DNA from 4 places in the Luteibacter sp. RCC_6_2 genome. Region 1 is predicted to be linked to each of the others. Evidence: predicted binding sites of a transcription regulator. Region 1 holds the regulator's gene; each other region holds the start of a gene.
What was found. Region 1 encodes sigma-54, which starts transcription at its own class of promoters, with help from an activator protein. Its sites were predicted from a motif close to TGGCACGNGCNTTGC; they were not measured.
Positions count from the first base shown of each region.

Region 2: the regulator sigma-54 is predicted to act here: its motif matches at 3,172-3,186, upstream of pgaA (poly-beta-1,6 N-acetyl-D-glucosamine export porin PgaA).
Region 3: the regulator sigma-54 is predicted to act here: its motif matches at 3,525-3,539, upstream of flgB (flagellar basal body rod protein FlgB).
Region 4: the regulator sigma-54 is predicted to act here: its motif matches at 2,308-2,322, upstream of glnA (type I glutamate--ammonia ligase).

Region 1 covers NZ_JBFUPQ010000016.1:12,334-18,145, reverse strand. The annotation lists gene AB6730_RS16165 (SIS domain-containing protein) at 1-330, shown strand, start outside; gene AB6730_RS16160 (KdsC family phosphatase) at 386-934, shown strand; gene lptC (LPS export ABC transporter periplasmic protein LptC) at 931-1,530, shown strand; gene lptA (lipopolysaccharide transport periplasmic protein LptA) at 1,493-2,074, shown strand; gene lptB (LPS export ABC transporter ATP-binding protein) at 2,079-2,798, shown strand; gene AB6730_RS16140 (RNA polymerase factor sigma-54) at 2,898-4,379, shown strand; gene hpf (ribosome hibernation-promoting factor, HPF/YfiA family) at 4,498-4,851, shown strand; gene hprK (HPr(Ser) kinase/phosphatase) at 5,060-5,812, shown strand, end outside.
Region 2 covers NZ_JBFUPQ010000011.1:18,258-24,069, forward strand. The annotation lists gene pgaB (poly-beta-1,6-N-acetyl-D-glucosamine N-deacetylase PgaB) at 1-1,017, opposite strand, end outside; gene pgaA (poly-beta-1,6 N-acetyl-D-glucosamine export porin PgaA) at 1,023-3,077, opposite strand; gene AB6730_RS13040 (ATP-binding protein) at 3,302-4,645, opposite strand; gene AB6730_RS13045 (response regulator) at 4,642-5,352, opposite strand; gene AB6730_RS13050 (hypothetical protein) at 5,516-5,755, shown strand; gene AB6730_RS13055 (MipA/OmpV family protein) at 5,752-5,812, shown strand, end outside.
Region 3 covers NZ_JBFUPQ010000002.1:255,003-260,814, reverse strand. The annotation lists gene flgM (flagellar biosynthesis anti-sigma factor FlgM) at 1-209, opposite strand, end outside; gene flgA (flagellar basal body P-ring formation chaperone FlgA) at 314-1,015, opposite strand; gene AB6730_RS02985 (methyl-accepting chemotaxis protein) at 1,012-2,319, opposite strand; gene AB6730_RS02980 (chemotaxis protein) at 2,478-3,395, shown strand; gene flgB (flagellar basal body rod protein FlgB) at 3,578-3,997, shown strand; gene flgC (flagellar basal body rod protein FlgC) at 3,994-4,407, shown strand; gene AB6730_RS02965 (flagellar hook assembly protein FlgD) at 4,416-5,066, shown strand; gene flgE (flagellar hook protein FlgE) at 5,087-5,812, shown strand, end outside.
Region 4 covers NZ_JBFUPQ010000008.1:26,753-32,564, forward strand. The annotation lists gene AB6730_RS10365 (DHA2 family efflux MFS transporter permease subunit) at 1-372, shown strand, start outside; gene acpA (acid phosphatase) at 383-2,065, opposite strand; gene glnA (type I glutamate--ammonia ligase) at 2,358-3,770, shown strand; gene AB6730_RS10380 (glutaminyl-peptide cyclotransferase) at 3,857-4,642, shown strand; gene AB6730_RS10385 (OprO/OprP family phosphate-selective porin) at 4,811-5,812, shown strand, end outside.

The sequences.
Region 1 (5,812 bases):
GAAGCCACGTTGAGCGAGGCGCTGGTCGAGATGTCGCGCAAGCACCTGGGCATGACCGCCGTGGTCGATGCGGAGAACCGCCTGCTGGGCGTGTTCACCGACGGCGACCTGCGCCGCGCGCTGGACGACGACGACGTCGACCTGCGCAGCGCCTCCGTGGCCCAGCTCATGACCCGCGGGCCCAAGACGATCGGTTCCGACAAGCTCGCCGTCGAGGCCGCCCAACTGATGGAAAAGCACCAGATCAACGCCCTGCTGGTGGTGGATGCCGACGGCCGCGCCGTCGGCGCGCTGAACATCCACGACCTGCTTCGTGCCCGCGTCGTCTGAACGACCGGGCCCCGGCGCGCTCCCGTCGCGCCGCATCGTCCCCATATAGCGAACCATGGCCTACACCCATTACACCGAGATTCCCGCCGACGTGGCCGAGCGCGCCTCCCGCGTGCGCGTGGTCGTGTTCGACGTCGACGGCACGCTCACCGACGGACGCCTCTGGTACGCCGAGGACGGCCGTGAGACCAAGGTCTTCCACGTACACGATGGCCTCGGCCTGAAGGCGCTGGAGCGCAACGGCGTGAAGGTCGCGATCATCACGGCCCGGATCAGCCATCCCGTGTCGCTGCGCGCCGAGGAACTGGGCATCGCCCACGTCTACCAGGGCCAGAAGGACAAGCGCGCCTGCCTGACCGGCCTGCTCGAGGCATTGCGCCTGTCGCCGGAGGAATCCGCCTTCGTCGGCGACGACCTGCCCGACCTCCCGGCCATGGGCATCGCCGGGCTCGCCGTGGCCACCGCCAACGCCCATCCCTGGGTGGCCGAGCGCGCCCATTGGCGTACGCGCCTTTCGGGCGGCTATGGGGCCGCACGCGAGGTGGCCGACATGATCCTCGCCGCCCAGGGCAAGGCCGAGGCGGAAAGGGATCGCTGGCTGTGAGCGTGTTCAACCTGCTGAAGGACCGCGGTGCGACGGGCACGGCCGGCATCCTCGCCGTCGTCCTCGGCGCCAGCGTATTGCTTTACTACTGGGCGGCGCCGGAGAAGAAGGTCCAGGATTTCGTGGGGCCGCCACGTTCCGGCTACGTGCTGACCAATTTCGACCTCGATTCGTACAACGAGGAAGGCAAGCCGGCCTTCAAGCTGATCGCGCCCCACCTCGAGCGGCGCGAGGGCGACGATTCGCTCTACATCAACGCCCCGGATTTCGTCCTTCCTTCGACCAAGGAAGCCGATATCCCGCCGTGGAAGGGCCACTCCCAGTACGGATGGGTGAACAAGGATGGAAGCCTGCTGAAGCTGCAGGGCAAGGTCCACATGGAGCGACCTGCCTTCGGCACCACCCAGGCCGCCAGCATCGATACCTCCGAAGTCACCGCGTGGCCCAAGGAGAACCGCCTGGAGACCGCCGAGGCGGCGCGGATCGTGCAGGGAAGCTCTACAATGGATGGCGTTGGCATGCGCGCCAATCTCGACACCAAGCACCTGGAGCTCCTCGATGCAGTCCATAGCACGTACCTGCCGCGCAAGCGCTAAGGCCGCCCTGTTCGCGGTGCTCGGCATGGCACTCGTGGCCAGCCTGCCCGTCGTGGCGAAGCAATCCGACCGCAACGAGCCGGTCGACGTCCATTCGAAGTCGTTCGACGGTTCGCAGCAGCCGGCCGGCAAGGTCATCTGGACCACCAACGTGATCCTCACCCAGGGCACGCTGAAGATCACCGGCGACAAGGCCACCGGCTACCTGGATGCCGACAACAACATCACCCGCGTGGTGGTCGACGGCAAGCCGGCCACCATTCACCAGCTCGACGAGCAGAACGAGCCGATGGACGGCCAGGCGCTGAACATCGACTACAAGGTCGACCAGGACTTCGCCGTCCTCACGGGCAACGCGAAGGTCAAGCAGCCGGCCAAGGGCAGCGCCGAAGGCGACAAGCTCACCTACAACACCAAGGACAGCACGATGACCGGCGAGAGCAATGGCGCCGCCCCCGTGCACATGACCTTCCAGCCGAAGAACAAGCCGGCCGCCGCACCGGCGACGCCCGCGACGCCGGCACCCGACACGAAGAAGCCCTGACCCGATGCTTTCAGCCCAAGGCCTGCAGAAGCGCTTCCGCGCGCGCCAGGTGGTTCGCGATTTCGCCTTTTCCATCCGTGAAGGCGAGGTGGTCGGCCTGCTCGGCCCCAACGGCGCCGGCAAGACCACCTGCTTCTACATGGTGGTAGGCCTCATCCAGGCCGACGCCGGCTCGATCAAGCTCGACCAGCAAGACATCACCGGCCTGCCGATGCATGCGCGCGCCAAGCTGGGTATCGGCTACCTGCCACAGGAAGCCTCGGTGTTCCGGCGGCTCAGCGTGTCGGACAACATCCTGGCCGTGCTGGAATTGCGTGAAGGCATGACCCAGAAGCAGCGCGAGGACGAGTTGGAGAGCCTGCTGGACGAGCTCAAGATCTCGCATATCGCCGAGCAGAAAGGCATCAGCCTTTCCGGCGGCGAGCGTCGCCGCGTGGAGATCGCCCGCGCCCTCGCCGCGCGTCCTCGCTACATGCTGCTCGACGAACCGTTCGCGGGTGTCGACCCCATCTCGGTGGGCGAGATCCAGCGCATCGTCCGCCACCTGAAGGAGCGCGGGATCGGCGTGCTGATCACCGACCACAACGTGCGCGAGACCCTCGGCATCTGCGATCGCGCGTACATCCTGAACGACGGCGAGGTGCTGGCCCGCGGGACGCCGCAGCACATCCTCGCCGATGAAAAGGTACGGGAAGTGTATCTGGGTCGTGAATTCCGCATTTGACCGGCCATCCGTCAGGCTGGTGGGCATAGCTCGCTTCGCCGCTGGTTTGCGGAGCCCGTAAGGGGTTACGATGGATCGGGAACCCCAAGCGTCGAAGGCATGAAACCCGGACTCCAGTTTCGCCTCCATCAGCAGCTCACGCTGACGCCGCAGTTGCAGCAGGCCATCCGCCTTCTGCAACTGTCACAGCTTGAGCTCGAGGCCGAACTCCGCCAGATCGCGGAAAGCAACCCCTTGCTCGAGTTCGCGGAAGACGCCGAGTCCGAAGCCGAGACCGCGGACGACGCCGGATACGAAGCACCCGAGTTCCCATCCCGCGAAGAGATTCCGGTGAAGGCGTCGAAGGAGGATGAGGAATCCACCGTCACGCCGTCCGAGGAACTCGCTCCGGAATGGGACGACGACCGGTTCCACGGCGATGCCGGCGACTATGCCGGTGCGTCGTCCCGCAGTGGCAGTCTCGACGAAGACGGCTTCGAGCCACAGAACGCCGCGCCGGAAAGCCTCCAGCAGCACCTGGAGTGGCAGCTCAACCTGTCGCAGTTCTCGCCGCGCGACCATGCCATCGCCACCGCGATCATCCACGCGCTCGACGAGGACGGTTACCTGCGCGATGGCGTGGAAGCGGTGGAAGCCGCCTTGCCCAACGAATTGCATGCGACCGCGGCGGAGATCGAGGCCGTGCGCCAGCGCGTGCAACGCTTCGACCCCACCGGCATCGCCAGCCTCGACCTGCGCGACTGCCTGTTCTGCCAGCTTTCCCAGTTCTCGCTCGACACGCCGCATCGCGAACTCGCGATCCGCATCGTGAACGAGGAACTGGAGCTGCTGGCACGCAACGACGCCGCCAAGATCGCCCGCCGGCTCAAGGCGCCCGAGGCCCACGTGGCCGCCGCGGCGGGCCTCATACGCAGCCTCGACCCCCGCCCCGGCGCCGCGCTGGATGCCACGCCCGTGGAATACGTGGCGCCCGACGTCTATGCCCGGCGCGAGAACGGGCGCTGGCAGGTCAGCCTCAATCCCGACTCCCAGCCCCGGCTGGGTCTCAACCAGCACTATTGCAACCTCATCGCGCGCGCCCGTGGCGACGACGCCACCTGGATGAAAGGCCAGCTGCAGGAAGCGCGCTGGCTGCTCAAGAGCCTGCAGTCCAGGGCCGAGACCTTGCAGAAGGTGGCCGATGTGATCGTCCGCCGGCAAAGCGCGTTCCTCGACTATGGCCCCGAGGCCATGCACCCGCTGGTGTTGCGCGAAGTGGCCGAGGAAGTGGGCATGCACGAGTCCACGATCTCCCGGGTGACCACGCGCAAATACATGCATACGCCGCGCGGCACCTTCGAACTGAAACATTTCTTCTCCAGCGGCGTGGCCACCGAGGATGGCGGCACCGCGTCCGCCACCGCGATCCAGGCCATGCTGCGCAAGCTCATCACGGCCGAGGACGCGCGCCGGCCCCTGTCCGACCAGGCCCTGGCGGAGGAACTGCATCGACGCGGTATTCAGGTGGCGCGACGTACGGTGGCCAAGTACCGCGAGGCCATGCGTATCCCCAGTTCCAGCGAACGCGTCCGCGCCAGTTGACGCGCACGGAACCCCACCGGAGGTCTACGGTCCCATAGGTTCAAGGCTAGAGGAACGGTACCTCGCCGTTCCGATCTCGTCGCCACAAGGCGGCACCCTCAGCAAGAAGGAGGCGTCAATGCAAATCCAGATCAGCGGCCAGCACATCCATATCACCCCCGCCCTGCGTGAGCGCGTGGAACAGCAAGTCGGCCGCTTCGAACGCCTTTTCGACAACATCAAAGCCCTCGACGTGGTCCTTTCCGTCGACAAGAACGAGCACAAGGCCGGTGGCACCCTGCACTGCGCGGGCACCCGCCTACACGCCGACGGCATCGCCCGCCTCGAGGACGACAACAAGAACGACACGATGTACACCGCGATCGACGCGATGATCGCCAAGCTGGCCGACCAGCTGAAGAAACACAAGGAAAAGCTGAAGGACCACCACAACCACGAGGTCCGCGACGGCCGCGTCGCCAGCAGCAGCTGACAAGGCTCCGGGCGGGAAGCCCGCCGGTGGGAAGCGCGCTGGCGCGCGAAAAGGCTTGCCGCAGCCCCCATCGCGGCCCAGGCCGCTTCCCACCCCCTTACGGGGCGCTACAAGCCCCTCCTGGCCGGGGCGCTTTCCACCCTTGTGGCACAATATAAGCAAGCCGGCCCGCCCCGCGGGCCGGCTTTTCTCTTTGAAGGGACCAAGCGTGGACCGGCTTACCGCCAGACAACTCTTCGACGGGGTACACGAGCGCATGGCCCTGCGCTGGGCCGCCGGCATGCGCGGCGAATCGCGCGTGCTCGAGCCCAATACCAAGCAGAGCCGCCGGCCCTCCCTGGTCGGTTATCTCAACGTGATCTACCCCAACAAGGTGCAGATCATCGGCACGGAGGAACTCAATTTCCTCGACGGGCTCGACTCGCGCCAGCGTTGGGAAGTCATCCACAAGATCGCCGCCTACCAGCCCGCCGCCCTGATCGTCACCAAGGAACAGTCCATCCCCGCCGACCTGCGCGAAGTCGCCGAGGAAACGGACACGCCGCTGTGGCAGAGCACCAAGCGCGGCCATGAATTGCTCACCTACCTGCAATACCACCTGGCCCGCACCCTGGCGCCGCGGGTCACCCTGCACGGCGTGTTCCTGGAAGTGTTCTCCATCGGCGTGCTGATCACCGGCGAGCCTGCCTCGGGCAAGAGCGAACTGGCCCTGGAACTGATCAGCCGCGGTCACCGCCTGGTGGCCGACGACGCCACCGAATTCACCCTCATCGCCCCCGATGTCATCGACGGCGCCTGCCCTGAACTGCTGCAGGACCTCCTGGAGGTGCGCGGCCTGGGCGTGCTGAACATCCGCGAGATGTTCGGCCATACCGCGGTGAAACCGTCCAAGTACCTGCGCCTGGTCATCCACCTCAAGCCGCTGCGCGAGGGCGAGGAAACCGACGCCATGACCCGCCTC
Region 2 (5,812 bases), on a different contig from region 1:
ATAGGCCTGCAACCACACCACGCTCGGATGCATGCGCTTGATCCGGTCGAGCAGGCGGGACAGGTTGCGATCCTGCTGGGCGGGATCGGGATCGTATACGTAGTCGAGATCGACCTGCACGGCGCGCATCGGGTCGACCCGCGTCTGGTGGCGCATCAGCCAGCCAAGGCGGTTGGCGGTGACGTTGCCACTGACCAGCAGGCGCGGGATCGTGCGTCCCGGAACCAGGTTGGGCAGGTTGTCGCCGAGGCTGAAGGTCACCGTCATGCCCAGTTCGCCGGCGATGTCACGGCCTACCTGGGTATACGCGCCATACGGCCACGCGATCGCGCGCGGCCGCACGCCGATGTGCTTCTCGATCTCGTCCGCGCTGTGTGAAAGGTCGGCGCGGATACGATCCGCATATTCGCCGGCGGTTTCGTAACGCTGCTTCGCCGTGTCGTAGGCCAGCGCCGCCGCCGTGGGCAGCAGGTTGCCTTGCGGATTCGCGTTCAGGCCCTGGTGCATCTGCCAGGAGTGCGAAGCGAACTCGACCAGGTGCGAGGCGTGCATTTCCGCGACCTGCTCCCAGGTCAGGAAGCACGAGCGGTCGCAGTCGGCGCCGTTGTAAGGCATGCGCTGCCCCGGTGCCATGTCCATCCAGGAGCCCACCAGTGCCTGCACCGCGGGGTAGTCGTAGGCCCGCAACAACGGGTAGACACGCGTGTAGAAACTTTCCAGCCCGTCGTCGAAGGTCAGCAGGACGGCGTGGGCGGGCAGTGGAGCTCCGCCGTGGCTGGCTTGCACGACCTGGTCGAGGCTGACGACGTGGTAGCCGTTGGCCTTGAGCCAGTCGAAGTGGGCGACGAGATGATCGGTGCTGGTGGCGTCGGGATCGCGATCGGCGGTCAGGCCGACGTCGTCGCGGACATCATGGTAGGCGAGCACGATGAGGCGCGGCTGCACGGATGCGGCCGGCTGCGCGAACGCAGGAAGCGCGAGCCCCAACAGGGCAAGCAGGATCAACAGCGGGCGCATCGTTCTCATTCTCCCCAGTGCATCGTCAGGTCGAGGACGACGCGGTGTTCGCGGCGGCCGTCGTAAGGTTGGTTGTGCCAGCCGATGCCCCAGCCGAAATGCACGCCGGGGCCGGTCTGGATCGTCTGGCCGTAACGTACGGTGGCCATCCAGTCGGTGGCGAAGCCTTGTTCGGCGTATTGACCCACGGCCACGTCGATGCGCTGGGTCACGCTCCGCTCGTAGAACTGGCCGAGCAGGTTTTCCAGCCGGCCGGTGATCGCATAGCTGTGGTCGCGGCGCGGATTGAAGTAGGGGCGGTCGGTCCGCGTGTTCATCGAGCCGCCGAGTTCCAGGCCACCGTCGAGGGTGAGGTTCGGCGCCGTATGCAGGCGCTGCGTCAGCGCGGCGAGCCAGCCGGTGCGCTTGTTGCCGTCGCTGAAATCGTCGCGCGACAGGCCGAGCCGGGCCTGGGTGAGTTCGCTGGCACGCCAGGTCACGGCGGTGTCCAGCGTCTTCGCCGAGATGCCGTAGTACTGCGCACGCAACGGCGTGTCTTCGCCGGCGGTGCTGAAATCGGCGGCCCATGACCAGTGGTCGCTCAGCGACCAGTCGAAGCCGGCTTCGATCGCCGTCTTGTTCACGTAGCTGTCGGTCGCGGGCAGCGCCTGCACGTACGCTTCGAGGCCGCGGGCGTAGCCACGGATGCCGAAGCCCACGCGGCTGCGCCGCACGTCGCCCTCGGGCAGGTCCGCCGTCGAATACCGGCCGAGCGCGATCACGCGCCAGTGGTCGTCGATGAGCGGGCTGGCGATCGTCGCCTGGGTGGTGCCGTCGCGATCGCCGAAATCGGGGCTTGAGCCCTTGCCTTGCTCGGTCGCGAGGTCGAATTGCCATCCGCGTTCGCGATCCCACGAACGAAGCGCGCGCTCGACGCGGCCATTGCGATCGGCCAGGGTCTGGGCGAGGGCGAGGTTCTCGTCCACGCCCTCGTAGTCGTTCAGCACGCGGCTGGCATCGGCTTCGCCGATATACGCACCGACGTCGCGGCGATCGAGCGTCGCGGCGATGTTGAAGTCGTCCTGTGCGCGGCGCGGCCAGCCGCGGGCGAGTTCCACCATGCCCAGCTCGCGGCGTATCTGCGAATTGGCCGGCGCCTCGCGGCTGAGCGGTTCCAGCCGGGCATATGCTTCCGCCGGCATGTTCACGTACTCGCGCAAGGTCGCGGCGTTGAGGTCGGCATCGACCTTGCGCGCGTTCTGGATCGGCAGGCGAATGCCGGGCACGCGCTCCCACGCCGGCTCCTTCGCGGCCAGTTCGTCGATCGTCGTGAACGCCTTCGCCGTCTCGCCCGCCTCGAGGTTGGCGTACATCAGGCCGATTCGAGGTTCGCTTTCGTTGGCGCCGTAGGGGCCGGGGTCTTTCACGATGCTCGCCTCGTAGAGCGCGGCGGCTTCGGCCGGCCGGCGCTTCACCAGCAGGGCGTCGGCCACGGCACGTTGCACGTACGGCGGTAGCTCGACGCCCTGCTTGCGCAGGGTGTCGTAGCGCGAGACGGCCTCGTCCGCGCGGCCGGCGCGATCCAGGGCGACGAGCAGGTCGAGTTCCGCGCGCTGGCGCAAGCCGGCGGGCAACAGGGGATCGTCCGCCAGGCGGCGTGCGTCGGCCACCGCGCGATCGGCTTCCGCATAGGGATGGGTGGGGTCGGCGGGTTCGCCGTCGGCCCAGCGGATCTCCTGGGCGACGTGGTCGGCGTCGCGACGGTGCCTCGAGGTGGCATCCGGAGCCGGTCGAAGGCTTTCCGCCAGTTCCTTGGCGCGCGTCGTTGCGCCCAATTCCGTCAATAATGTGACGTTGAGCGCCTGCGCCTCATTATCGGCCGGCCAGCGGTCGAGGATCGCCTGGCATAGGGCGAGGGCGTCCACGCGGTGGCCCGCATCGCGTTCCTGGTGCAGCCTGGCCATCAGCGCATCGCGCTCCGCGGGCCTGTCGGCGGCCACGGCCAACGGTCCGTGCAGTGCCAGCAGCAATGCCAGGCACAACCGTCCCCTCGCCACACGCATGTTGCGCGGAGCTGTCATCGAATTCCGTCCCATCCTGTAAACATGATCCCTAACGGCCGTTCCGGATGGTCATTACCGGCACGGGATAAAAATGAAGAACGGTAGTTTCGCTGCAAGCACCGTGCCGAGGATAGCCAACGCCGCGAAAAGCCATGCCGGCCATCGCGGCTAGACCGAAAGGCATAGCCGCAACGCAAATTCCATCATCGCCTGTCGACGTGGCGTGTGCGCTTGCGGCGGGCTCAGGTCCGGGCGGATTCGATGGGCAAGAGCAGGGTCGCGGCCAGCCCGTGCGCCGTATTGCCCAATACGACATCGCCGCCGTGGCCGCGCACGATGCTGCGCGCGGTGGGCAGGCCGAGGCCGACGCCGCCGGTGTTCCGGTTCCGCGAGCTCTCGCCGCGGAAGAAGGGACGGAACACGGTTTCCTGCAGCGATTCGGGAATGCCCGGCCCGTTGTCGAGGATGCGCAGCCGCACGTGTTCGACGTCCGTATCGAGTTCGACGCGGGCCTGGCCGCCATAGCGCATGGCGTTCCCCAGCAGGTTCGCGATGGCCCGCTTCAGCGCGATCGGGCGGCCTTCGTAGATCAACCGGACGGGACCGGCGTAGGTCACCTCGCCGCCTTCGTCGCGGCCGTCGTCGATCACGGTCTGGACCAGCCCGGCGAGGTCGAAACGGGTGGGGGCTTCTTCCTCGCCGTCGCCACGGAAGAAGGCGAGGGCGGCGTCGATCATGGAGCGCATCTCGTCCACGTCGGCGAACAACTTGCGCTGTTGCTCGGCCTCGTCGATGTATTCGCCGCGCAGGCGGATACGCGTGAGCGGCGCCCGCAGATCGTGGGAAATCGCCGCCAGCATGTCCGTGCGGTCGCGGACGAAGCGTTGGATACGCCCCTGCATCTCGTTGAAGGCGCGCATGGCCACGCGCAGTTCCTGCGGACCCTCGGGACGTATCGGCGGCGCCTTCACGTCGGCACCGAAACGTTCGGCGGCCGCGGCGAGCCGGCGCATCGGCCGGGAGAGGTGACGGCTGGCGACGGCGGCCACGACCATGCTGGAGAACATCACGAACAGGCCGATCACCAGGTAGCGTGTGTAAGGGTGGACGCCCCAGATGCGCGTGGCGGTGTCGAAAGTCACCCAGCTGCCGTCGTCCATTTGCACGGCGAGCATGTAGTGGGTCTGTCCGGAGCGACCCTCGGGATCGTCGTCGTACGGGTCGAAGGGCTCGATCCTCCGCTGCCCGAGTATCTCCACCAGCGGCTCCTTGAAGGACGCCGCATCCTTGTCCGTGGGCGGCATCGGCACCTGGTCGCGCGTTGCGTACCAGTGTACGCCGTACTCCTCGTGATCCGAGATCGCGGCGGCCATGCGTGGCCGGTCGGCCGCGGGAGTGGCGGCCACGGCCTTCATCATGATGTCCATCTGCTTCAAGAGCCCGCTCCGGACGAGATCGGGACGAGCCCATACGCTGGCGAAGGCGATGACGGCGACATTGAGCAGCGTCACCATGAGGATGGCGAAGACGATGTTCACCATCAGCCAGCCGGCGAGCGTGTTCAGGCGCCAGTTGAATGCGCTCATGTGCTCTCCACCGGCACGGCGAACATGTAGCCGGCGTTCCGGATGGTGCGGATCAATTCCGGTGCCGCCGTGTCGTAGCCGAGTTTGCGGCGCAGGCGGCTCACCTGCACGTCGATGCTGCGGTCGAACGCCTCGTGGCGATTGCCGCGCGCGAGGTCGATTAGTTGCTCGCGCGTGAGCACGCGCTGCGGATGCTCGACGAAGGCCAGCAAGAGATCGAATTCACCGCCGGACAACGGGACGAGGGTGCCGTCGCCCGCGCGAAGCTCGCGACGTGCGACGTCGAGTTGCCAGCCGGCGAAGCGCACGGCCACGCGCGTACCGGTTACCGGCCCCGGTAACGCGGCATCCGCGCGACGCAGGATGGCCCGCACGCGCGCCAGCAATTCACGCGGATCGAACGGCTTCGCCAGGTAATCGTCCGCACCGACTTCCAGGCCGACGATGCGTTCGGAGGTGGCGCTGGTGGCGGTCACCATGATGATCGGCAGCGACGACTTCGCGCGCACGCGCCGGCATAGCGACAGGCCGTCCTCACCGGGGAGCATGAGGTCCAGTGTCATCAGGTCGTACGTGCCGCGCGCCAGCCGTTCGTCCATCGCCACGCCGGACGAGGCCACGTCCACCTCGAAGCCATTGCGTTCGAGGAAGCGCCGGAGGAGGGCACCGATTTCCTCGTCGTCGTCCACTACCAGGATGCGTCTCAAGCCCGTCTGTCTCGTTGCGAAAACACCGCCGTTATAGCCGCTGGCGCGCGCCAAGTCATTTATTTCACGGCCGAAACAATGTGTCGCCGGCGCAGGAAAACAGACAAATCGAAGCAAACCTCGATGGGCACGCTTGCAGCACCTCTCCCCATCAGGTGCCACGATGCGTCTGCCCGTCCTCGTTCGTTCCCGCCTGCGCGGCCGTCCACGCGATCCTTCCATCGAGGCGGTCGCGATCGCCTCGCGCCTCGAGCCCGATCGGGCGCTCCGCGATGACTGGTTCCACCACGATCCCATCCACGAACTTCGCGGCCTGACCGCGGAACGGGCCATCGCGTCGGGCAAGGCCGGTGAACTCGTGCGCCTGCTGCGATCCATCGAAGCGGGGAGGCGCGGACGATGACGCGTCGCTTCTTCTCCGTGGCGGTGGGTGGCTTGCTTGCCGTGCCGGCCGTTGCCC
Region 3 (5,812 bases), on a different contig from region 1:
ATCTCGTCCACGCGCTTGGTATCGATGTCGTCGCCGCGGCTCGCGGCGTCGAGCGCCTTGGCCGAATCCGTGATCTTGACGCTGTCGTCGCTCGGGCGCACCGAACCGGTGCCCTGGGTCGAACCGGCGGAGCCGGCGGCCGGGTTCTGGGTGCGGAGCTGCACCTGGGGCTGCGGGGCCTGGAGGCCGGGTTTGATGGTCGTCGTCATGGATGTATCCCTCGGATCATTTTTCCGTCAGACCTTTATCGGCGGCCGGCGGGCGAACTTTAGCCGGCCCCGGGCCGTGAAGTGTGACCTGGTTCGGATTTCGTTCACGGCAGGACCGCGACGGTGCCGGGGCCGCTCACGATCGCGTCGAGCACCTTGCCCGACGAGGCGTTGCGGACCTTGAGACGCGCACCGGTATCGCCGGCACCCATGGCCACGCCTTCGGCGTGGATCGTCACGCCGTCGACACTGGCTTCCATGCTCACGGCGTCGCCGATGCGCACGGCCTGGCGGCCGGCGAGCATGCCGGGGGTGAGCACCGTGCCCGCGCCGAGCGGCCGGGCCAGCGAACGGCCACCGATCTGGTCGAGGTCGGCCACGTAGCCATACGCGAGCGTGGCGATGTCGCGTTCTTCGGCATGGACGTCGCCCGCGCCGATGCCGTCACCGCGGGCGAGCGGCCTGCTGGTGACCAGCACGTTGGTGAGCATTTTCACCCGCACGGGCACGCGCACCGTCCAGCCGCCCGGCACGGGGCAGTGGACCGTCACGCTGACCCGTGCCCCGAGCGGGCGATTGCCGGGCAACGACGCGTCCAGCGGGGCGGCGCAATCGGCGAGGCGCAGCCGGCTGTCGAGGGTACTGGCCTCGGCGGTCATGCGGGCGCCCGGCAGGTTGCGATGCTGTTGCAGCCAGTCGACGGCGGTGTCGCGTATCGCGTCCAGCGACTGGCCCGCTTCCACGGACGGGGGAACGGCGAGCATCGCGGCGAAGGCGAGGCCGATGGCGAGAACGCGATGGATCACGCGGCGCGTTCCGCCAGCGAGGTGGAAAGACCTTGCGCGATGGCATCCAACTCCTTCACGAGGCCCGGCAGCATGTGCCCGGCATCGGCGTGGCGGCCTTCGCCCAGGGTGATGGCGTACTGCGAGGCGAGGATGGAGAAACGCTCGCCGGCGGCGCGGATGGCATCGGCGGAGTCGTCGGGCCGGCGCGCGCGGAACTGGTCGATGCAACGCATCATCGGGGTGGTGTCGAGCCAGCGGCGGTCGAGGCTGGACGGGTCGCGCGACGCGAGTTCGAGGGCATAGCGCAAGCCCTGGCTGGCTTCGCGAATCATCTGGCTGAGGCTGGCGGCATCGAGGTTGCCCTCGGTTTCCAGCTTCGCGAGGCTCAGGCGATGGGCGAGGACGGCGGCGCGCGCGGCCGCGTCGGCCTGGCGCCGTGCGTCGTTGCCGATACGGCTGAGCGTGCCTTGCGTGGCCTGGATCGCGGCGATGCGGCCCTGCAACGCACCCATGCCTTCGCGTGCGGCCTCGAGGCTGCCGCGCGCCCCACGCACGGCGTCGTCGACGCGTCCGAGCGAGGCCTGCATGCCGGCGATACCGGACTGCGACTGGTCCAGGCGGCGCAGGCTCGTCTGCACGGCCTCGTCGAGATGTCCGGAGAATTCGCCCACCGCCTGGGTGACCTGATCGATCTCGGCGGTCGCCTGCGTGGTCTTTTCCGCCAGTTGCTTCACTTCGTCGGCCACCACCGCGAAGCCACGGCCGGCTTCACCGGCACGGGCCGCCTCGATGGCGGCGTTCAACGCCACGAGATTGGTCTGGTGGGCGATGTCCTGCACCGCGGCCGTGAGCTTGCGGATGGCGGTGAAATAATCGGCGAACTGGGCGTGGTTGCGGCTCATCCCCGACAAGGCGCTGCGCAGCAGGCGCAGTTGGCCGTCGAGTTCGGCCGACGTGGTTTGTCCCTGGCTGCCGGCATCGGCCATCCCGGCGACGCCGGCATGGGCCTGGTCGATCGCCGTCGAAATCCTGGCGCTGGCTTCCGTCAATCGACCGGCGGTATCGCGCGCGCCTTCGACGGCGGTGCCGAGTTCCTGCAGGGTCGTGCCGAGCGCCTGGGCATTGGTCAACACCATGCCCTGTTGCTCGATGGCCTGGATGGTCGTCGCCGCCGCGGTACGTGGCTCGGCGGGCTTGAGCAAGGCACCCAGCGCGCTCGCGGCTGCCGGATACTGGGCGGCGAGCGCCCGCACGCGCGCGGTGTCGCCCGTGGCGGCGGCGTGGGCTAGGAGGCGGACGTGCTGGCTCCAGAGGAGGGTCATGATTTCGCTTTCGCTTTGTTCGGGTGGTCGCCTCACTACATCGGTAGGAAGGCCGGCTTCTTGAGCCAAGCAATCGTCATGCCATGAGGCGCACCTCAAGCTCGCCCGTCCCCGGCCGATACGTTCCGCGACATCTTCCATAGACGCATGCGCAGCCCATGGCCCGACCGCTCCTCGATACCGTGGAAACCTTCACCCGCCTCGCGGGCCATAACCGCGTGGCGATGCTGCTGTTCCGGCTGGGCGATGGCCAGGCCTTCGGCATCAACGTGTTCAAGGTGCGCGAGGTACTGCGCCGGCCGCGGCTGGAGCGTATGCCCAGCATGCACGAGCTCGTCGCGGGCAGCTTCGACTACCGCGGCAGCACGATTCCAGTGGTCGACCTGGCCGCGGCCATGGGCTATCCGCCGCTTGCCACGGAGGACGGGGCGCACTTGATCGTGACCGAGTTCAACCGGTCGGTGCAGGGTTTCCTGGTCTCCGACGTGGACCGTATCGTCCATGTGGACGGCGGCAACCTGGTGGCGCCGCCCCCCGCGCTGGGCTATGGCCCGCGCGTGAACGCGGTAACCCGGTTGGACGGCAACCTGATGGCGGTGGTCGATGTCGAGCAGGTGCTGGCCAGCGTCGATCCACGCGTGGCGGAACTGTCCGAACGCGTGCAGCAGGCGGCCCAGGTCCAGCAGGCGTCGAATCGCCGGGTGCTCGTGGTCGACGACTCCCTCGTCGCCCGGACGCAACTGGTCGACCTCTTCCGCAAGATGGACCTGGAGTGCGTGGTGGCCAAGGACGGCAGCGAAGGGCTCGACATGCTACGCAGCCTGGCGATGGGACCGGCCGCAGAGCGGATCGCCCTGGTGGTGTCCGACATCGAGATGCCAGCGATGGACGGGTATGCGCTCACCCGCGCCATCCGCGAGGACGCCCAGCTGCGTCACCTCAAGGTCTTGCTGCACAGCTCCCTGAGTGGCGTCTTCAACGAGGCGATGGTGGAACGGGTCGGCGCCGACCGCTTCATCGCGAAGTTCCAGCCCGACGTGCTGGCCACCGCCGTGCTCGAGTTGCTGCCGGCCTGATAGCCGCCGCCACCCTGTCAGCGATGTGACGCAGGCGGGCGCCGGAATTCCGTCACGGTAGCGGGTGGACATGGTCCCCCGTCCCTGAAAACGGCGCCACGACGCCGTTTCACCCGTGCCGCCCTCGCGTGGCACGCGAATTGCTCAACCCCTCGGGCCAAGGTCACGAGAGGGCAGAGCCCATGATCGACAAACCCGATGCGCTGTTCGGCGTTCACGCCCAGGCCCTTGGCCTGTGGCAGAGCCGTGCCGAGGTGATTTCCTCGAACCTCGCCAATGCCGATACGCCCGGCTTTCTCGCCCGCGATCTCGATTTCCGCAAGGTCATGACCGCCGCCACCGGCGCCGTGGATGGCAATACGTTGCCGATGACCGCGACCGAGGCCGGCCATATCGGGGGCAACCCGGCCGCGGCGCTCGCCGATGCCCAGAAGCTCGCCTATCGCGCCGAGACCCAGCCGACGATGGACGGCAACACCGTCGATACCCAGGTCGAGCAGGCGCAGTTCGCCGCCAACGCCATCCATTACCAGGCGTCGCTCGGCTTCATCAATGCGCAGATCCACACCATGCGCCTCGCCATCACAGGGTCCAGCTCATGAGCCTGCTCAAGATCTTCGATGTCGCCGGTTCCGGCATGGCCGCGCAGTCGGCGCGCCTCAACACCACGGCCAGCAACATGGCCAACGCCGACAGCCTCGCGAGCAGCGAAGCCGGTGCCTACCGCGCGAAGCAGCCCTTGTTCTCTGCGGTGCAGCGCCAGGTGAACGGGCAGATGGAGAACGAGGGCGTGCGCACGCTCGGCGTCACCGAAAGCCAGGCGCCCGTGCAGTCGCGCTTCGAGCCGTCCAACCCGCTCGCCGATGCCAATGGCTACGTGTATTCGAGCAACGTCAACCCGGTCGACGAGCTGGTCAACATGATCTCCGCGTCGCGCTCCTACCAGAACAACGTCGAAGTCATGAACAGCGCCAAGCAGCTCATGCAGAAGACGCTCGACCTCGGCAAGTAAGGATTCCCATGGCAGTCGATACCGTCAACGGCAGCTCAACCTCCACCGCCCAGTCGTCCTCCGGCCAGCTTCAACAGCAGACGCTGAGCCAGTCGGATTTCCTGAAGCTGATGGTCACCCAGATGACCAACCAGGACCCGACCAAGCCCATGGACTCCACCCAGATGGTGGCCCAGATGGCGCAGTTCTCGCAGGTGGCCGCCACCCAGGAACTGCAGCAGTCGTTCGACTCGCTGGCCACCAACCTCAGCGGCGACCAGTTCGTGCGCGCCGCGGCGCTGGTGGGCCAGGAAGTGCTGGTGCCGTCCACGGCGGGCAAGCTCACCGATGGCACGTTCGGCGGTGCCGTCAACGTCGGTACGTCGGGTACCTACGTGAACGTGCAGGTCAAGGATTCGGCCGGGAACACCGTCCGCACGATTTCGTTGGGCCAGCCCGATGCCGGCCTCGTCCCCTTCACGTGGGACGGCAAGTCCGACGACGGCACGCAGCTGGACGACGGCGTCTACAAGATATCCGCTACTTCCGGCGGAACCGCGATCGATACCTTCGTTCGCGGCAAGGTGGAAGGCGTCGGCGCCTCGGGCACCGACGGAACCTACGTGCAGGTGGCCGGCTACGGCGGTGCCCTGCTCAGCCAGATCGCACAAATCCTGTAATTCCAGCGAGGAAACCCACCATGCCATTCGACATCGCCCTCAGCGGCATCAACGCGGCGTCTTCCGACCTGGAAGTCACCGCCAACAACATCGCCAACGTGAACACGGTCGGCTTCAAGGGCTCGCGCGCCGAGTTCTCGCAGGTCTATTCCGTGGCCGGCGAGAACCTCTCGGCCACGGCCGCCGGCAGCGGCGTGCGCCTGACCAACATCGCCCAGCAGTTCGGCGACGGCAACGTCACCCAGACCGGCAACTCCTACGATTTCGCCCTCAGTGGCGCGGGCTTCTTCACGCTTCGTGACGGCGCGGGTTATTCGTACTCGCGCGCGGGCAACTTTCACCCGGACGAGAACGGCAACATCATCAACGGCACGGGCCAGTTCGTGCAGGCCTATCCGCCGACCGCCACGGGCGGTTTCGACATCAGCAGCCTCGCCGACCTGAAGATCACCAACGGCTCCAGCCCGGCCAAGGCCAGCGCCGGCATCGGCATCACGGCGAACCTGCCGTCCAACGCCACGGCGCCGACCGGCGGCGCGTTCGATCCGACGGACGACAAGACCTACAACAACCTGTCGACTTTCCAGGCGTATGACTCGCTCGGCGCCTCGCACACGGTCAACCTGTACTACGTGAAGGACGCGACCGCCGCGAACACGTGGAACGTGAGCATGACGGTGGACGGCACGCAGGTCGGCACGCCGCAGCAGGTGGCGTTCAATTCGGGCGGTGCGCTGGTGCCGACC
Region 4 (5,812 bases), on a different contig from region 1:
TCCGGACTGCCCGACGAGCGCGTGGCCAGCGCCTCCGGCCTTTCGAACTTCTTCCGCACCCTGGCCGGCAGCATCGCGACGGCCGTCAGCACGACGATGTATTCGCACCGGACGACCTACCATCACGCCATGCTCGCCGAGAACGTCTCCGAAGGCAGCCGGACAACGACCGAGTACCTCGATCGTTTCCAGGCCTTCGGCGTGCAGGGACCCACGGCGAACGCGGCCTTGAACCGGATCGTGGACATGCAGGCCGCGACCCTCGCCGTCAACGACGTCTTCTGGGTCTTCGGCCTGATGTTCGGCTTGGCCATGATCGCGATCTGGTTCGCGAAGCCGCCGTTCGCCTCGGGCGGCACGCCGGGACACTGAGGCGGGGTCGCTATGCCTCGATGCTGAAGTCGAGCGTCTCGGTCAGGTCGCCGGGCGCGGGTCCGCCGGCGGCGATCATCGCGTCGTCGCGCATCTTCAGACCGGGCAGGGTTTCCAGCTTGAACCTGCGGGTGATGAAGCGGGCGATGGAGCCTGTGTCGTAGACCGTATGTTCCACGTGACCGCGTTTCGCATAAGGCGAGATCACCAGCGCGGGAATGCGCGAGCCCGGACCCCAGCGGTCGCCCTTGGGCGGCGCGACGTGGTCCCACCAGCCGCCGTTCTCATCGAAGGTGACGACGACCAGCATGTTCTTCCACTGCGCGCTCTTGCGCAGGTGGTGGATGACGTTGGCGATGTGGCGATCGCCGGCTTCCACGTCGGAATAGCCCGCGTGCATGTTGAGATTGCCTTGCGGCTTGTAGAACGTCACCGCCGGCAGCTTGCCCGAGTCCACGTCGGCGAGGAAACGATTGGTCGCGGATGTCTCGCCCAGGCCGCCGTCACGCAGGTGCCGCTCGCGCGCCTCGCTGCCAGGAGCGAGCGACACGAAGTAATTCAGCGGCTGGTGGTGGGCCTGGAAATTCGGCGTCTGCGGGAAGCCGCCGTCCGTGCCGTCGCCCTTGCCGTCGAGCGCGGCCTGGAAGCCACCGGCGTACCAGGCCCAGTCGATTCCCTTGTCGGACAGGAGGTCGCCGATGTGCTTGTGCGTTTGCGGCGGCAGCGTGTTCGCGCTGGTGGCATCGGCGAGCAGTGGATTCTTGCGGTCCACGTTGAAGCCGGGCGAATAGGGCGGGCCCATCGTGTTCACGGCCCAGAAGTCCGGCGTCAGCGAATTGTGGTGGGCGAACTTCGGCTTGCCCTGCATGGCGCTGGCCGGTGAGTCCTCCGCCATCTTCAGGCGGTGATCCTTCGGATCCCCGCTTTCGGTCACCGCGATGTTGAACTGCGCCGGGCTCTTGTCCGCGGCGGGATAGAAGGGCGGCTGCGCGGCCACGAGATACTGGTGGTTGAGGAAGGAGCCGCCGAACGCGCCCATGAAGAAGTTGTCGCAGAGGGTGAACTGCTCGGCGAGGCGCCAGAGGCGCAGGTGCACCGGCGTGCTGGCGTAATAGCCCATGGTGAGCGCGCCATTGTCGCCCCAGGCGACGAAGCCGTCGTTCTTGCCGCCGTTGATCTGCAACTGGTTGTTGTAGAAGGCATGCACGAGGTCGCGCGTGATGAGGCCATGCGGCAGTGGCGTGCCGTCGCCCGTGTGCAGCGCCCAAGGCGCGTTCGGCAGGCCGGCGATGTCCTTTTCGACGATCTTGTAGCTCTTGTGATCGACGACCTGCTCGTGGGGCACCATGCCGCCCCAGATCGGCGGAAGCGTCTTGAAGACCGTGCCATCGCGATCGCGCTGGATGTAGCGTTCCGGCGGCACCGCGCTCAGCGGTTGCTGCAACCCCGGGTAATCGCCGAACAGGTTGTTGAAACTGCGATTTTCCGCATAGATCACCACGACGTTCTGGATGTGCTTGTCGAGCAGGGTATCCAGATCCTTCCCGCCGGGCGGCCGTGCCGCGGGCTTCTTGCCGTCGGCGACGGCCTCCTGCAATCCACCCAGCGCAAGCAGCGCGCCCGTGGTGGCCATGCCCCCGAGCAGGCGGCGGCGCCCGGTGTCGGGAGTGTCGTCATCGTGTTCGTTCGTCATGCCATTACCCGAAATGAAATCGCGCCGCCGCCCTGGGGGTGGGAAGCAGCCTGGTGGGAAGCGGCCTAGGCCGCGACGCAGGGTAAACGATGACGGCCGGTCTCGCGAAAAACGCTGAAAGGCGGCCAGAACGGTGCATTCGAAGGACTGACGCACCAATATGGTGCATTTGCACACGAGCCGTTGACCCGTTCTATGATGCCGAGGCTTGCCCCAGGCCGGTCCGTCGATGGCGGAAACGCTGGCACAGCGATTGCTAAATGCACTCCGCCCATACCCATTCGAGGTTTGTATGTCCGCCGCTTCCAAAGTGCTGAACCTGATCCAGGACGAGGAAATCGAGTTCGTCGACCTGCGCTTCGCCGACATCCTCGGCAAGCACCACCACGTCACGTTCCCTGCCCATGCCATCGACGAGGGCACCTTCGAAGACGGCAAGATGTTCGACGGTTCGTCGATCGCCGGCTGGAAGGGCATCAACGAGTCGGACATGGTCCTCATGCCGGACCCGGAAACGGCGCACCTCGACCCGTTCAGCGCGCACAAGCAGCTGATCATGCATTGCGACGTGCTCGAGCCGAGCACCATGCAGGCCTACGGCCGCGACCCGCGTTCCATCGCCAAGCGCGCCGAAGCCTTCCTGAAGTCCACCGGTATCGCCGACACGGCGTTCTTCGGCCCGGAGCCCGAGTTCTTCATCTTCGACTCGGTGCGCTGGCAGAACGACATGGGCCGCGTGTTCTACGAGATCGGTTCGGAAGAAGCCGCCTGGTCGTCGCGCTACAAGTACGACGGCACCAACACCGGCCATCGCCCGGGCGTGAAGGGCGGCTATTTCCCGGTCAGCCCCGTGGACAGCCTGGGTGACCTGCGCGCCGACATGTGCAAGGTGCTGGAATCGCTGGGCCAGGTGGTCGAAGTGCACCATCATGAAGTGGCCAACGCGGGCCAGTGCGAGATCGGCACCCGCTTCAACACCCTGGTGAAGAAGGCCGACGAACTGATGACGATGAAGTACGTCATCAAGAACGTCGCCCATCAGGCCGGCAAGACGGTCACCTTCATGCCGAAGCCGATCGTCGGCGACAACGGTTCGGGCATGCACGTGCACCAGTCGTTGTCGAAGAACGGCGAGAACCTGTTCGCCGGCGACCTTTACGGTGGTCTCTCGCAGACGGCGCTGTGGTACATCGGTGGCATCTTCAAGCACGCCAAGGCGATCAACGCCTTCGCCAACTCCACCACGAACAGCTACAAGCGCCTGGTCCCGGGCTTCGAAGCGCCGGTGATGCTGGCCTATTCGGCACGCAACCGCTCGGCGTCCTGCCGTATCCCGTACGTGTCGAGCCCGAAGGGCCGCCGTATCGAGATCCGCTTCCCGGACCCGATGCAGTCGGGCTATCTGACCTTCACCGTGCTGATGATGGCCGGCCTCGATGGCATCCTGAACAAGATCGACCCGGGCGCACCGGCCGACAAGGATTTGTACGACCTGCCGCCGGAAGAAGAGAAGAACATCCCGCAGGTCTGCGCCAGCCTCGACGAGGCGCTGGTCGCCCTCGACAAGGATCGCGAGTTCCTGAAGGCCGGTGGCGTGTTCACCGACGACTTCATCGACGGCTACATCGCGCTGAAGATGCAGGAAGTGACCCGCTACCGTGCGAGCACGCACCCGCTCGAGTTCCAGATGTATTACGCGATCTGATCCTGCGATCGATCTCGCGGTGATCGAAAGGGGCGCTTCGGCGCCCCTTTCCTTATGATGCGGCGTCCGCCGTGGAAGTCCTTCCCTTGAACAAGATCGCCATACTCGCCTTCGTCGCGCTGGTCGCAGGTTCCCTCGCCGCGCATGCCTCGGCCGGAACCATCCCCGTGTATGGCTACAAGGTGGTCCACACGTATCCGCACGATCCCCAGGCGTTCACCGAAGGCCTGTTCTATGAAGACGGCTACCTGTACGAAAGCACCGGCGAGCGTGGCACGTCGACCGTGCGCAAGGTGAAACTGGCCACGGGCGAGGTCGTGCAGCGGCTCGATACGCCGCCGGGGTATTTCGGCGAGGGCATCGTCGCCGCGGGCACGAAGCTGGTACAGCTGACCTGGCAGGAAGGCATCGCCTTCGTCTACGACAAGGCGAGCTTCCGGTTGCTCGGCGCCTTCCGTTATCCCGGTGAAGGCTGGGCGTTCACCCGCGACGCGACGCACATCTACATGAGCGACGGCACGCCCACCATTCGCGTCCTCGATCCGGCCAATTTCGATCGCACCGGCTCCATCGATGTGACAGCGGATGGCGTTCCCCTGCGAAGCATCAATGAACTGGAGTGGGTGAAGGGCGAGATCTACGCCAATGTCTGGCAGACCGACCGCATCGCCCGCATCGACCCCGCCACGGGTCACGTCGTCGGCTGGATCGACCTGAAGGGTCTGATGGACAAGACCCGCCTGGCCGACCTCAGTGATGACGTGCTTAACGGCATCGCCTACGACGCCACGCACGACCGTCTGTTCGTGACCGGCAAGCGCTGGCCCTCCTTGTTCGAGATCCGGGTTTCCCGCCAGCCACAGCGTCCGTAGAGCCTGCCTGCGCCTCGTCCACCCACGAATGTGAAGACGCCCTTTTCAAGCCTTGGCGCGCCCTGCCGATGATGTATGGGCGGCGTTGAGTCGATTCTCATGTCCGCTGTATAGTCAGGTTCATATCGCAAGCCGGTGCCGCCGGCCTGCCTTGGAAGGGGTACCCGCTTGAAGAAGTTCATCCTCGGCGCCGTGGCGCTGATCGCTCCCGTGCTTGCGGAGGCGGCCGACGCCACACGCAACGATTACGACTGGCGCACCAACTGGCCGACCCATTACGTGTTCGCCGACGGCACCGATGTGGGCTTGACGGTGAAATACCAGTACGACCTCGCCCGCTTCTCGCACGACGAGGGCATCTACGAGGACGCGCAGACCAACCGCCGCAAGGAATTCGGCTTCTTCGTCCGCAAGAAGGGCGTGTACGACGCCACGGCGGTATTCGATTTCCAGGCCAAGACCTGGCTGGACGTGTTCTTCCGCCTGCAGACCAAGGCCGTGCTGGGTAGCGATGCCGGCGCGGTTCGCATCGGTTTCATGAAGACGCCCGTCGGCTTCGAGGGCAATACCAGCACGGGCAGCACGTCCTTCCTGGAAACCTCGCTTCCGATGCAGGCCATCTATGCGAATCGCCGCCTGGGTATCGACTGGGCGCTTGCGCGCAAGGCCTATCTCGTGCAACTGGGCTACTACAACGGTGGCAACCTCCAGGGTGACCTGGACGGCCACATGGTGGCTGGCCGCGCAGCGTGGACGCCGCTGAACACGCCGGGCAACGTCCTGCATATCGGCGGATCGTTGTCGCGTGAAACGCCCTATGGAACGACCGACGGCCGTGGCCGCTATACGCCACCGAGCGTGCGCTTGCGGGCGTTGCCGGAAGCAGGGCTCATCACCCAACGCCTGATCGACTCCGGGGCGCTGAGCGTGGCCGAGCACGTGGATCGCCGCGGGCTCGAGGCACTGTGGATCGGCGGGCCATGGTCGGTGCAGGGCGAATACCTGGATGCCAGGGTAAAGCTGGAGAACAAGCCCGCCTACAAGGCGCATGGCTGGTACACCTTCGGCAGTTGGGTGGCGACCGGCGAGTCGCGCTCGTACAGCGCGGGCAATGTTTCCGACGTGGTGCCCAAGGGTCCTTGGGGCGCGCTGGAATTCGTGCTCCGTTAC